One region of the Paenibacillus sp. FSL P4-0127 genome, then DNA from elsewhere that is predicted to be linked to it. Evidence: riboswitches for the same ligand, from Rfam matches in the RefSeq annotation. Region 1 holds a riboswitch; each other region holds the start of a gene.

Region 1 (3,278 bases):
AGGTCGGGCCGCCAAAGGAAGACGCGATGCCCAGCGGCTGCGCGTCGCCGACGACGATATCCGCGCCCAGCTTGCCCGGCGCTTCCAGCAGGCCCAGCGACAGCGGGTTGCAGCTGACGATCAAGAGGCCTCCGCGCGCATGAATCAGCTCGCCGATGGCGCGGATATCTTCGAGGGAACCGAAGAAATTCGGGTTTTGCACCAGCACGGCGGCGGTGTCTTCCGTGATGGCCGTCTCCAGCGCCTTACGGTCGGTAACGCCCGCATCCCAGCCGACCTCCGCGATTTCCAGATTCAGGCCGCGCGCGTAAGTCGCCAGCACCTCGCGGGCTTCGGGGTGAACGGTCCGGGCCACGACCAGCCGCTTGCGCCGGGTGGCGGCCGCGGCCAGCGAGCCGGCTTCAGCAAGTGCCGTCGCTCCGTCGTACATGCTGGCGTTGGCCACCTTGAGGCCGGTCAGCTCGCAGATGTAGGACTGGAACTCAAAGATCGCCTGCAGTTCGCCCTGGCTGATCTCCGGCTGGTACGGCGTATATGCGGTGTAAAATTCGGAGCGGGAAACGACATGTTGGATGACGGAAGGAATATGATGATCGTAAATGCCCGCGCCGAGGAAGCTGGCGTAACGGTCGGTGTCGGCATTGCGCGCGGCGAGCGCGGACATGTGCCGGGTTAAGGCGTATTCGTCGAGCCGCGGGGAAACCGGCAGCGCGCCTTTAAAACGGATCTCCTCGGGTATATCCTGAAACAGCGCTTCGAGCGAAGGGACGCCGATCGCTTCCAGCATTTCGGACCGGTCCTGTTCGGTCAGCGGCAAATAACGGTGTTTTATCATAAGTTTCTCGTACTCCTTTCACGGCTTGGCGGATGCGTTTCGGCGATAAAACGGCAGGGGGACGACTTTGGCTTTCAGCCGTTTGCCGCGGATTTCAACCTCGAGCACGGTGCCGGCCGCCGCGTGGGCGCCGGCGATCAGCGCCAGGCCGAGGTTTTTTTTGAGCGTCGGCGATTGCGTGCCCGTAGTTACTTCGCCGATGGGGTCCTCGGTGCCCGGCGCAAACACCGGATAATGCGCGCGCGGAATGCCCCGGTCGATCATCTCCAGACCGGCCAGCCGCCGCGGTACGCCTTCTTCATGCTGCCTGAGCAGCGCCTCCCGCCCAATAAACGGGCCGGAGTCCCACTTCACGAACCGGCCGAGGCCGGCTTCCAGCGGCGAAATGCTCGGCGACAGCTCCTGCCCGTAGAGGGGAAGGCCGGCTTCAAAGCGCAGCGTATCCCGGGCGCCGAGCCCCGCCGGCACGAGTCCGCGAGGCTCGGCGGCCCGCATCAGCGCGTCCCAAAGGACCGGGGCGTCTTCCGCGGCAACGTAAAGCTCGTACCCGTCCTCGCCGGTATAGCCGGTGCGCGAGAGCAGCGTTTTAATGCCGCAGACTCGGGCCGCGGGTTTAAACGTGAAGGGGCGTAAAACGCTGGGATCATACCCTTCGCACAGGGGAGAGAGGATGGAGGCGGCCAGCGGTCCCTGCAGCGCCAGCAGCGCCGTGGCCGCGGAAACGTTGCGCAGACTGACGCCTTCGGCGGGCAGATGCCGGCACAGCCATTCCCAATCCTTGGCGATGTTCGCGGCGTTGACGACAAGCATGTATTTGCCTTCGTCCCGTTTATACACCAGCAGATCATCGACGACGCCCCCGTCCGGATAACAGAGCAGGGTGTATTGGGCTTTTCCCGGCCCCAGCAGGCTCACGTCGTTCGTCGTCATCCGCTGCAAAAAACTTTCCGCTCCGGGACCCTCGGCGTAAAACTCGCCCATATGCGATACGTCGAACAAGCCGGCCCGCTCGCGCACGGCCTCGTGCTCCTTCTGAATGCCGCTGAACTGCACCGGCAGCTCCCAGCCGCCGAAATCGATGCAGCGCACGCCTTCATACCGGGAGTAACAAGAGTATAGCGGCGTTCGTTGCAATAGGGGTTCTACGGGTTCGGACATTTCATCACCTCGTTTGGCCGCGGTGGGCCGTATTTTACCTGCACACATCATGAAAAAATAAAAAGACAGGCCAAGAAATTCCGACCGGCAAACGAATCGGATATTCCCGGGCTCTGTCCTTTGTACCTGAGAGTTACCCTGCGGCAAAACACCGGTCATCTTGCGCTCCGGCATTTTTGAAAAAGCAGGTTTCCCCTTGGGTGATCCGCCTTCTGTCGATAAAGACGAATTCTCTCCAGAGACGCGTCCGGCAGAGGTCCTTTTGCCTGAGAGATTCACCGCTTCCGCAACGGCTTGCTCCTTCGGCGTTACAATTGCCTGGAATTGTAATCTCTCCCTCTGCCTTCAACCGCTGATTACATCTACATTAATACTCAAAACCGCGAAATATGTCAATAAACTTATCATGAAAATATAAAAAATATTTTATTTTTGTATTATGCAACGCTTTCATTTTTTGAATCTATAAATTATGTTAGTAATATTGACACTACAGCTAGGTTTGGAATAATCTGAACGAGAAAGATCCGGAAGAGGAGGAATACGCATGTCTGCCAATATTAGGGAAAATCTGTGGTATAGCGATGAACATGAATGGGTGCTGGATTTGGGGGACGGAACGGTAAAAATCGGCATTTCCGACGTGGCTCAGCATCGCTTGGGCGATATTGTATTTGTGGAGCTGCCGGACCTTGGAACGGAAGTGGAAGCGCAGGACGGCATCGGCACGATCGAATCGGTCAAAACGGTGGCGGATTTGTTTACGCCGGTCAGCGGAACGGTGCTGGAGATCAACGCGGAGCTGGAAGCGGCGCCCGAGCTGGTGAACGAGGAACCTTACGACGGGGGATGGATGGTGCGGATTCAGCTTCGGGAAGACCCCGCCGCCGCTTTTTCCAAGTTGATGGATGCCAAAGCTTATGCGGAGTTTCTTGAAAGATAAAGGGCCTGTTACAGCGTAAAATAATCTCGCGGCAGCGAGGAGGGCGCGGCTTGCTTGCCGCATGGTGTCTTAGCGCTTCGCTGGCCGCGAGTTTGTTTAATGCGTCATTTACGTTTGTTTGCGCGGAAGCAGGAGGGAGCGGTACAACGCTTCGAACATAAATTCGAAGGCCTCCAGACGGGATACGGCATCAAACGCGGTGGAGCCCCAGGCGTAGATGCCGTGGCCCCGCAGCAACAAGCCGGGAACCCGGGTGTCGAGCGCGGCGGGAATCCGCCTTTCCATTTCGGCGATGTCGGCGTAATTCGGTACGACCGGGATGCGTACAGCGGCGTCCTCCTC
Region 2 (3,278 bases), 4.0 Mb from region 1:
TTTCATTATGCGTTCCGAGCAAAGTCGTTGGCCCTAACTTCTTCAGCACCACAATATCGTCCGCAACGAACCGGTGGCCCCTTCTGATGAGCGTGTGGGCGGTTTCGCTTTTGCCGATCCCGGATTTGCCGCGGAGCAGGACGCCAATCCCCGATACATTCACGCATACCCCATGGATCGATATCTCCGGGGCAAGCGCTTTGACCAGATAGCTGTCCAGCTTGGCGATAAACTCCGTTGTCGTCTCCTCCGTCCTTAGCAGCGGAATCCCCTCCTGATCGCAGAACAGGGTCAGATACGGGATCTCCTGCTGTCCTGACGTCACAATGAAGCAGGGCGGATGATATTTGACGATGTTGCCGATATGCAGTTTGCGTTCCTCAATGGATAATGTCAATAGATAGTTAACTTCCTTACGGCCAAGCACTTGCACCCGTTCCATCGGAAAAAAATCAAAATACCCCACAAACTCCAGCCCGGGTCTGTGCGCCCGCGGACGGGTAATCACACGGTCCATACGGCCCGCCCCGGCAAGCACTTCCATATGAAACATATTCGCAAGACTTTGCACCGTGATCGTCTTCATGTTGTTCTCCCCAATGATTAATAATTCTTATGATGACACTGTTTATGATGATTTACCCGCTTTTCTTCTATTCGAATAATACAAAGCAAACAGCAGAATAAACCACAGCGGCGTCAATAATAAGGCCATGCGTGTCTCTTTGGCAACCAGCATAATTATAAGAATTATAGCAAACAACGTGAGAACTGCATAATTAACAAAGGGGGTAAACGGAGCTTTAAATTTCGATTTTGCCTGCAGCTCTGGCTGTGTCTTTTTATACTTGATGTGACAAACAAGAACCACACCCCAGACCCAAATAAAACAAATGGCGCTAATGGTGGTGACGACGCCAAACGCTTGCTCCGGAATAAGCTTGCTCAATAGAGCTCCCCCGGACAAGACAAGCGTGGAGATCAACAACCCGTTTCTGGGCACATGGTTTTTATTCAGCTTGGCAAAATGGGATGAAGCCTGGTTATTCTTGCTTAAATTATATAAAATTCGGCTTGTTGAAAACATCCCGCTATTACAAGCGGAAGCGGCTGAAGTTAATACGACAAAGTTAATAATTCCCGCGGCAATCGGAATCCCGACTAAACTAAACGTTTTAACAAAAGGGCTTTCTGACGGGCTTAGCTCCGTCCAGGGATTGATGCACAATAGGGCAATAATGGCGCCGACGTAGAAAAATAAAATTCTAAGCGGAATTTTATTAATCGCCGAAGGGATATTTTTTTCCGGGTTGGATGTTTCCGCGGCCGATACCCCCACCAACTCCACACCAACAAAGGCAAACACAACCATTTGGAAGGAAAGCAAGAACCCGGGAACTCCGTTTGGAAATATGCCGCCATGTCCCCAAATATTTTTGACCGTAACCATTCCCGCATCCGTTTTAAATCCAATCACCAGCAAGACGACCCCAATGGCAATTAAAGCGAGAATCGTCACTACCTTAATTAGGGCAAACCAAAACTCCAATTCGCCAAAATTTTTTACGGTTAACAGATTAAGTCCTAATAAAACAACTAAGCAGATAATTTCAGGCACCCATTGCGGGATATCAAACCAATATTGTACATACACCCCAACCGCGATCACATCGGCCATAGCCGTCATAATCCAGCAAAACCAATAGGTCCATCCGGTTACAAACGCGGCCCGCGGTCCAAGATAGTCTTCGGCAATGTCCGTAAAAGATTGATATCCGGCTTTGGACAACAGGAGTTCTCCCAGCGCCCTCATCACAAAAAATATGGCGATCCCCACGATGAAATAAGCAAAGATAATGGACGGACCCGCCAGTTGAATGGCTTTGCCCGATCCGAGAAACAATCCCGTACCAATGGTGCCGCCAATGGCAATCAGTTGAACATGCCGATTTTCTAAATCCCTCTTTAATTCTTGTTGTGCCAAACCAAACTCCTCCTTAACGTGAAAAGTTGAACAATGGATTAAACCCAATAAAAAAAGAGACTGGATGCGCTCCAATCTCCTGGTCATAAGAATAACTAAATAGACTTGTTATTAATTATTTTCGAAATAACAAATAGATATTCAGTACTCTTCTGTCCTTTTGCCTGAGATTGTGAACCCTTCGGCGCCGCGGAGTCCCGCGGTCTCTCCAGAAGCTGCTCCTGCTATAGTACGATCCATAGCCGTCATAGCTTGCCAACTATTTAATTTTTTTATTGTAACAACCCATTTAAATATTTTTCAATATTACTCGCAGTGAAAAAATTTGTCAACGAGATAATTCCCATTCGCCCAGGTTTGATTACGGCAGTGTTTCCTCGGGCTGTCTGTAACGGTAAACGTAACGGATAGGTTCATTCATTTAACCGGGCGGTCATTGAGGGCATATTTAACAAACAGTTACAATGCAATTGACTAGTCGAAATAGTAAAAACGGGAGGTTCTCAATGAATATTGAAATAGGCAAAAAAATCAAAGCACTCCGTTTACAAAAAGGAATGACTCAGGAAGAACTTGCGGCAAAACTGAATATGTCGTCCCAAGCCGTATCCAAGTGGGAAAACAATGTAACCATGCCCGATATCCAATTGCTTCCCAGGTTATCTGCGATTTTAGGGGTTACCATCGATGAACTGTTTGCATTAACCGATGATATCCACTTTGAACGGATTGAAAACATGATTGGACATGAACATTTTATATCAAAAGATGATTTCACCTATGCTGAACAATTTCTTAAGGAAAAACTTAATGATGACGCAAAAAAGCCCCGATGCCTCACATTGCTGGCCGAGCTGCACATTCATCGTTTACAGGAGCATCGTGAATTGGCTTCTCGTTACGCCAAGGATGTTTTAATATTAGCTCCAGATAACAAAAGAAATCACAACGCTTTACGGGATGCGGAGAATGGAGTTATTTTTGACTGGAACCTCTCCAACCATCGTAAACTCATAGAGTATTATATAGATTTTGTGACAAATCATCCGGATTACTGGCCGGCTTATGTATGGCTTATGAACTACTTGCTTGCAGATGGCAGATGCGCTGAAGCCAGGGGAATTCTGGAAAAATTAAACGAAACCCATCCAGGTTATTTATATCAATTATATGGGGGCCTGATATACAAAGAAGAAGGCAACCTTTCTCAGGCATTCGTTCTCTGGGAGCAGATGACCGAACTGTATCCTCATGATTGGCAGGCATGGTCCTCCAGAGGAGACTGTATGGCGAA
Region 3 (3,278 bases), on a different contig from region 1:
CGACTCTGCCGGTGAACATCACGCTGCCGGACAATAAAGAGACTGAATAACGTTATTCAACTTGACAAAAACCAGGCCCCTGGCGGCGCCTGGTTTTTGTCATACGTTTAGCTGCGAAAGCGCCTCAAAGGCTAGTCTTCCCGTAACGAACATCTCAACCAAAAAAGTCCCGGCCCTATCGTACAAAGGGCGGGACTCTGCTTGCTTATTTTTTCCGGTTTCGCAGCTCTTTCATGATTTTGCGGCCGGTCGGCGTTTGGGCCAGGCCGCCCTGGGCCGTTTCCCGATGCCGGCTGGGCATCGCGGAGCCGACCTCCAGCATGACGTCGATGACTTCGTCGGACGGAATCGCGCTGCGCACGCCGGCAAGCGCCATATCCGCGGCCGCCAGCGCATTGACCGCCCCGAAGCCGTTGCGGACGATGCAGGGGATTTCAACCAGACCGCCGACCGGATCGCAGATCAGGCCCAGCGTATTTTTCAGCGCCAGACCGACGGCGTGCACCGCCTGCTCCGGCGTTCCCCCGCGCAGCTCGACCATCGCGCCCGCCGCCATGCCGATCGCCGAGCCGATTTCCGCTTGGCATCCGCCTTCCGCGCCGGAGATAAACGAGTTGTTGGCGATGACGTACCCGATCGCCCCGGCGCAGAACAAACCTCGCACCAGATGCTCATCCTCCCAGCCAAAACGTTCCTGCGCGCTGACGAACACCCCCGGGATGATACCGCAGGAGCCGGCCGTCGGAGTGGCCACGATCCGCCCCATCGAGGCGTTGACCTCGGAGACCGCCAAAGCGTAAGCCATGGCCTGACAGGCGATGTCCCCCGCGGCGGGCTCCCCGCTGCCGCGGTATTCGTTCACCCTTTTGGCATCGCCGCCCGTCAGCCCGCTCGTCGAGGTAATTTCCTCCGTCAATCCTCGGCGTACCGCTTCCTTCATAATTTGATAATACTCGGCCATCGCCGCCATGATTTCCGCTTCGCTCTGGCCGCTTTCCGCCGCCTGATCCTGCAGCATCACCTGCGAAATCGTCAGGGCCTCCTTATCGCACAAAGCGACGAGCTCCCGCAAATTCCGAAAACGCATGTTTATCTACCCCTTCACTTTGATGTCAAACGCTTTACGTTAAATCGATGTAAGCCGTCCGGCTCACGTGCGGAAGCTTTTCGACCGCTTCGATGAGCGCGCCCGGAATCGCCCCATCCGCCTCGACGACGGTCAAGGCTTCTTCGGTCCTGCCCTTCCGGTCGGTTATGATATAGCCGATGTTCACGTCCGCCCGGCTGAACAGCGCCGTGATGCCGGCCAACATGCCCTGGCGGTCGGCATGCTCGATCACAAGCGTCGGCAGCTCGCCCGAACACTTGACCTCAAACCCGTTGATGCCCTGGATCGCAATGTTCCCGCCGCCGATCGACGCGCCCGTCACCTCGACCTTGCGGTTTTCGCCGGCCAGTGCGATTTTTACCGTATTGGGATGGACCCCCGGCTGAACGCCGGTCGTAAAGTCAAGCTTTATCCCCGTTTCTTCCGCGATTTGCAGCGACTCCCGGATGCGCTCGTCATCCGTGCGATAATCCAATATCCCGCCGGCAACGGCCAGATCCGTGCCATGCCCCTGATACGTTTCCGCAAACGATCCGTAGAAGCAGATATGCGCTTCGGCGGGCGCCTCTCCCAACAGCTGCCGCGCAAAACGCCCGATCCGTACCGCCCCCGCGGTATGGGAACTGGACGGTCCAATCATCGCCGGACCAATAATCGAAAATACATTTTTAAACCGCATGGTCATCTTCCCCGTTCCCCAATATCTTTGTTTTCACCATTTCGCAAAAATCTTACTTTCAGCTTTCCCTATTAGTGCGTGTTCAAAAAGGTCGGTTTTCAGCACCGAAGCGAAGGCTTGGGCCAGGCTGAATTCAAGATTCGATGCCTATGTAGGAAAAATACCCGATGCCCTCCAAGCGCCAAAAAGGACAGAAAAAAGGCTTGCAGCCTTTTCTCTGTCCCCGTTACCTGAGAGTTTGATGCTTCCGTTGGCCGGAACCACGTACCCCTTGGGTGGCTTTCGCTCTCTCCAGAGTCGCGTCAGGCCATGGTCCTTGTACCTGAGAGATTCAAAGCCGCCCCGCATGGCCGGCTATTTGCTCCTTCGGTGCCGCCTCCAAAGCGGACTCTCCCATGACCCTCATTCGCGCGATATCATTTTGTAATTAATGTAAAACGAAAAGCACCATATGTCAATATAGCTAACATACAAATTCAGCTAGATGCCAAATAATATAGTAAAATATTCCTATTTTTCTATGAGTATATGTATATTTTCATAAAATTCTACTTGTGCATTTTCATTTTCATAGATATACTATTTTCAAAACAAGCCAGTATTTACCTATTTTTATTTTTTATTGAAAATAACCTACTTTTCCTATCGAATTTATAGATCAGCCAACCTCAACCCCATCGGTAGTTCAACGAAGGCTTGAATTTATCGCCGATACCTCACTGTTTTCCGCTTCACGTTTTGGTTATGTCCTAATCGGCTTGCCGTATAAACCGGGCCCGACCGCCAAGCGTTAGCTCCCCGCTGCCCGAAGCGGCTCGCTTTCTCAACTCAACGGCAACTAGTGTTAACTTTTCTCCCATGAAAGGAGGTGATGCTTGGAATTACGATAAATGTCCGTCTTTTTTTCGCAAGTCTCTCAGGTCGTCTCCGGTTTTAACTGACAGCCGGCAATTCTCCGGGCTGCCACAAGAGGATGTTCCGAAGGAACCATTAACCTAGAAGAGGGAGTGAAGAAGTTGATCCGATTCAAAAGATTCCGTAAAAATTTCTCACTCGGTATGTCGATCCTCCTTGTGCTTACTTTTGTTCCTGCGACCTATGCCGAAAACGCCGGCGCTGCGGCCAGCACCAGTTTAAAATCCAGCTCGCCGCAAATTGCCGAAGCCAAGATCGATGACAAGCTCACGACGCAGTTCAAGCAGGACGATTACGTAACTTATCTTGTCAAATTAAAAGAACAGACCGATACGGCCTCCGTTTCCAAGCTGGCCCTGCAAAAAGCCGCAACCCAAAAAGCGACGCCTTCGGCCGCCAAGCTGTCGGCCCGGACCTCCGTCATTAGCGCCCTGCGCGAAACGGCTTCCCGCACCCAATTCAGCTTGGAAAACTATTTGAGGCAGGAGCAAAAGTCCGGAGAGGTTAAAGATTACAAAAGCTACTTTATCGTAAACGCCATGGCGGTGACAAGTACAAAAGAAGTGCTTGACCAAA

Evidence for each region. A riboswitch is a leader RNA that binds a small molecule or an ion and turns the genes downstream of it on or off. The one in region 1 is predicted to bind glycine.
Region 2: it holds a riboswitch for glycine, as region 1 does, so the genes downstream of both, NYE74_RS04165 (amino acid permease) here and gcvT (glycine cleavage system aminomethyltransferase GcvT) in region 1, are expected to answer to the same signal.
Region 3: it holds a riboswitch for glycine, as region 1 does, so the genes downstream of both, sdaAB (L-serine ammonia-lyase, iron-sulfur-dependent subunit beta) here and gcvT (glycine cleavage system aminomethyltransferase GcvT) in region 1, are expected to answer to the same signal.

Annotation. Positions count from the first base shown of each region.
Region 1 covers NZ_JBBOWY010000001.1:4,938,134-4,941,411, reverse strand. Annotated here, with positions in the region: gene gcvPA (aminomethyl-transferring glycine dehydrogenase subunit GcvPA) at 1-835, opposite strand, end outside; gene gcvT (glycine cleavage system aminomethyltransferase GcvT) at 854-1,993, opposite strand; glycine riboswitch at 2,105-2,234, opposite strand; glycine riboswitch at 2,238-2,342, opposite strand; gene gcvH (glycine cleavage system protein GcvH) at 2,541-2,936, shown strand; gene mtnB (methylthioribulose 1-phosphate dehydratase) at 3,045-3,278, opposite strand, start outside.
Region 2 covers NZ_JBBOWY010000001.1:947,646-950,923, reverse strand. Annotated here, with positions in the region: gene hprK (HPr(Ser) kinase/phosphatase) at 1-586, opposite strand, end outside; gene NYE74_RS04165 (amino acid permease) at 629-1,984, opposite strand; glycine riboswitch at 2,127-2,206, opposite strand; gene NYE74_RS04160 (helix-turn-helix domain-containing protein) at 2,491-3,278, shown strand, end outside.
Region 3 covers NZ_JBBOWY010000002.1:912,226-915,503, reverse strand. Annotated here, with positions in the region: gene sdaAA (L-serine ammonia-lyase, iron-sulfur-dependent, subunit alpha) at 206-1,087, opposite strand; gene sdaAB (L-serine ammonia-lyase, iron-sulfur-dependent subunit beta) at 1,122-1,787, opposite strand; glycine riboswitch at 2,088-2,193, opposite strand; gene NYE74_RS30440 (S8 family serine peptidase) at 2,804-3,278, shown strand, end outside.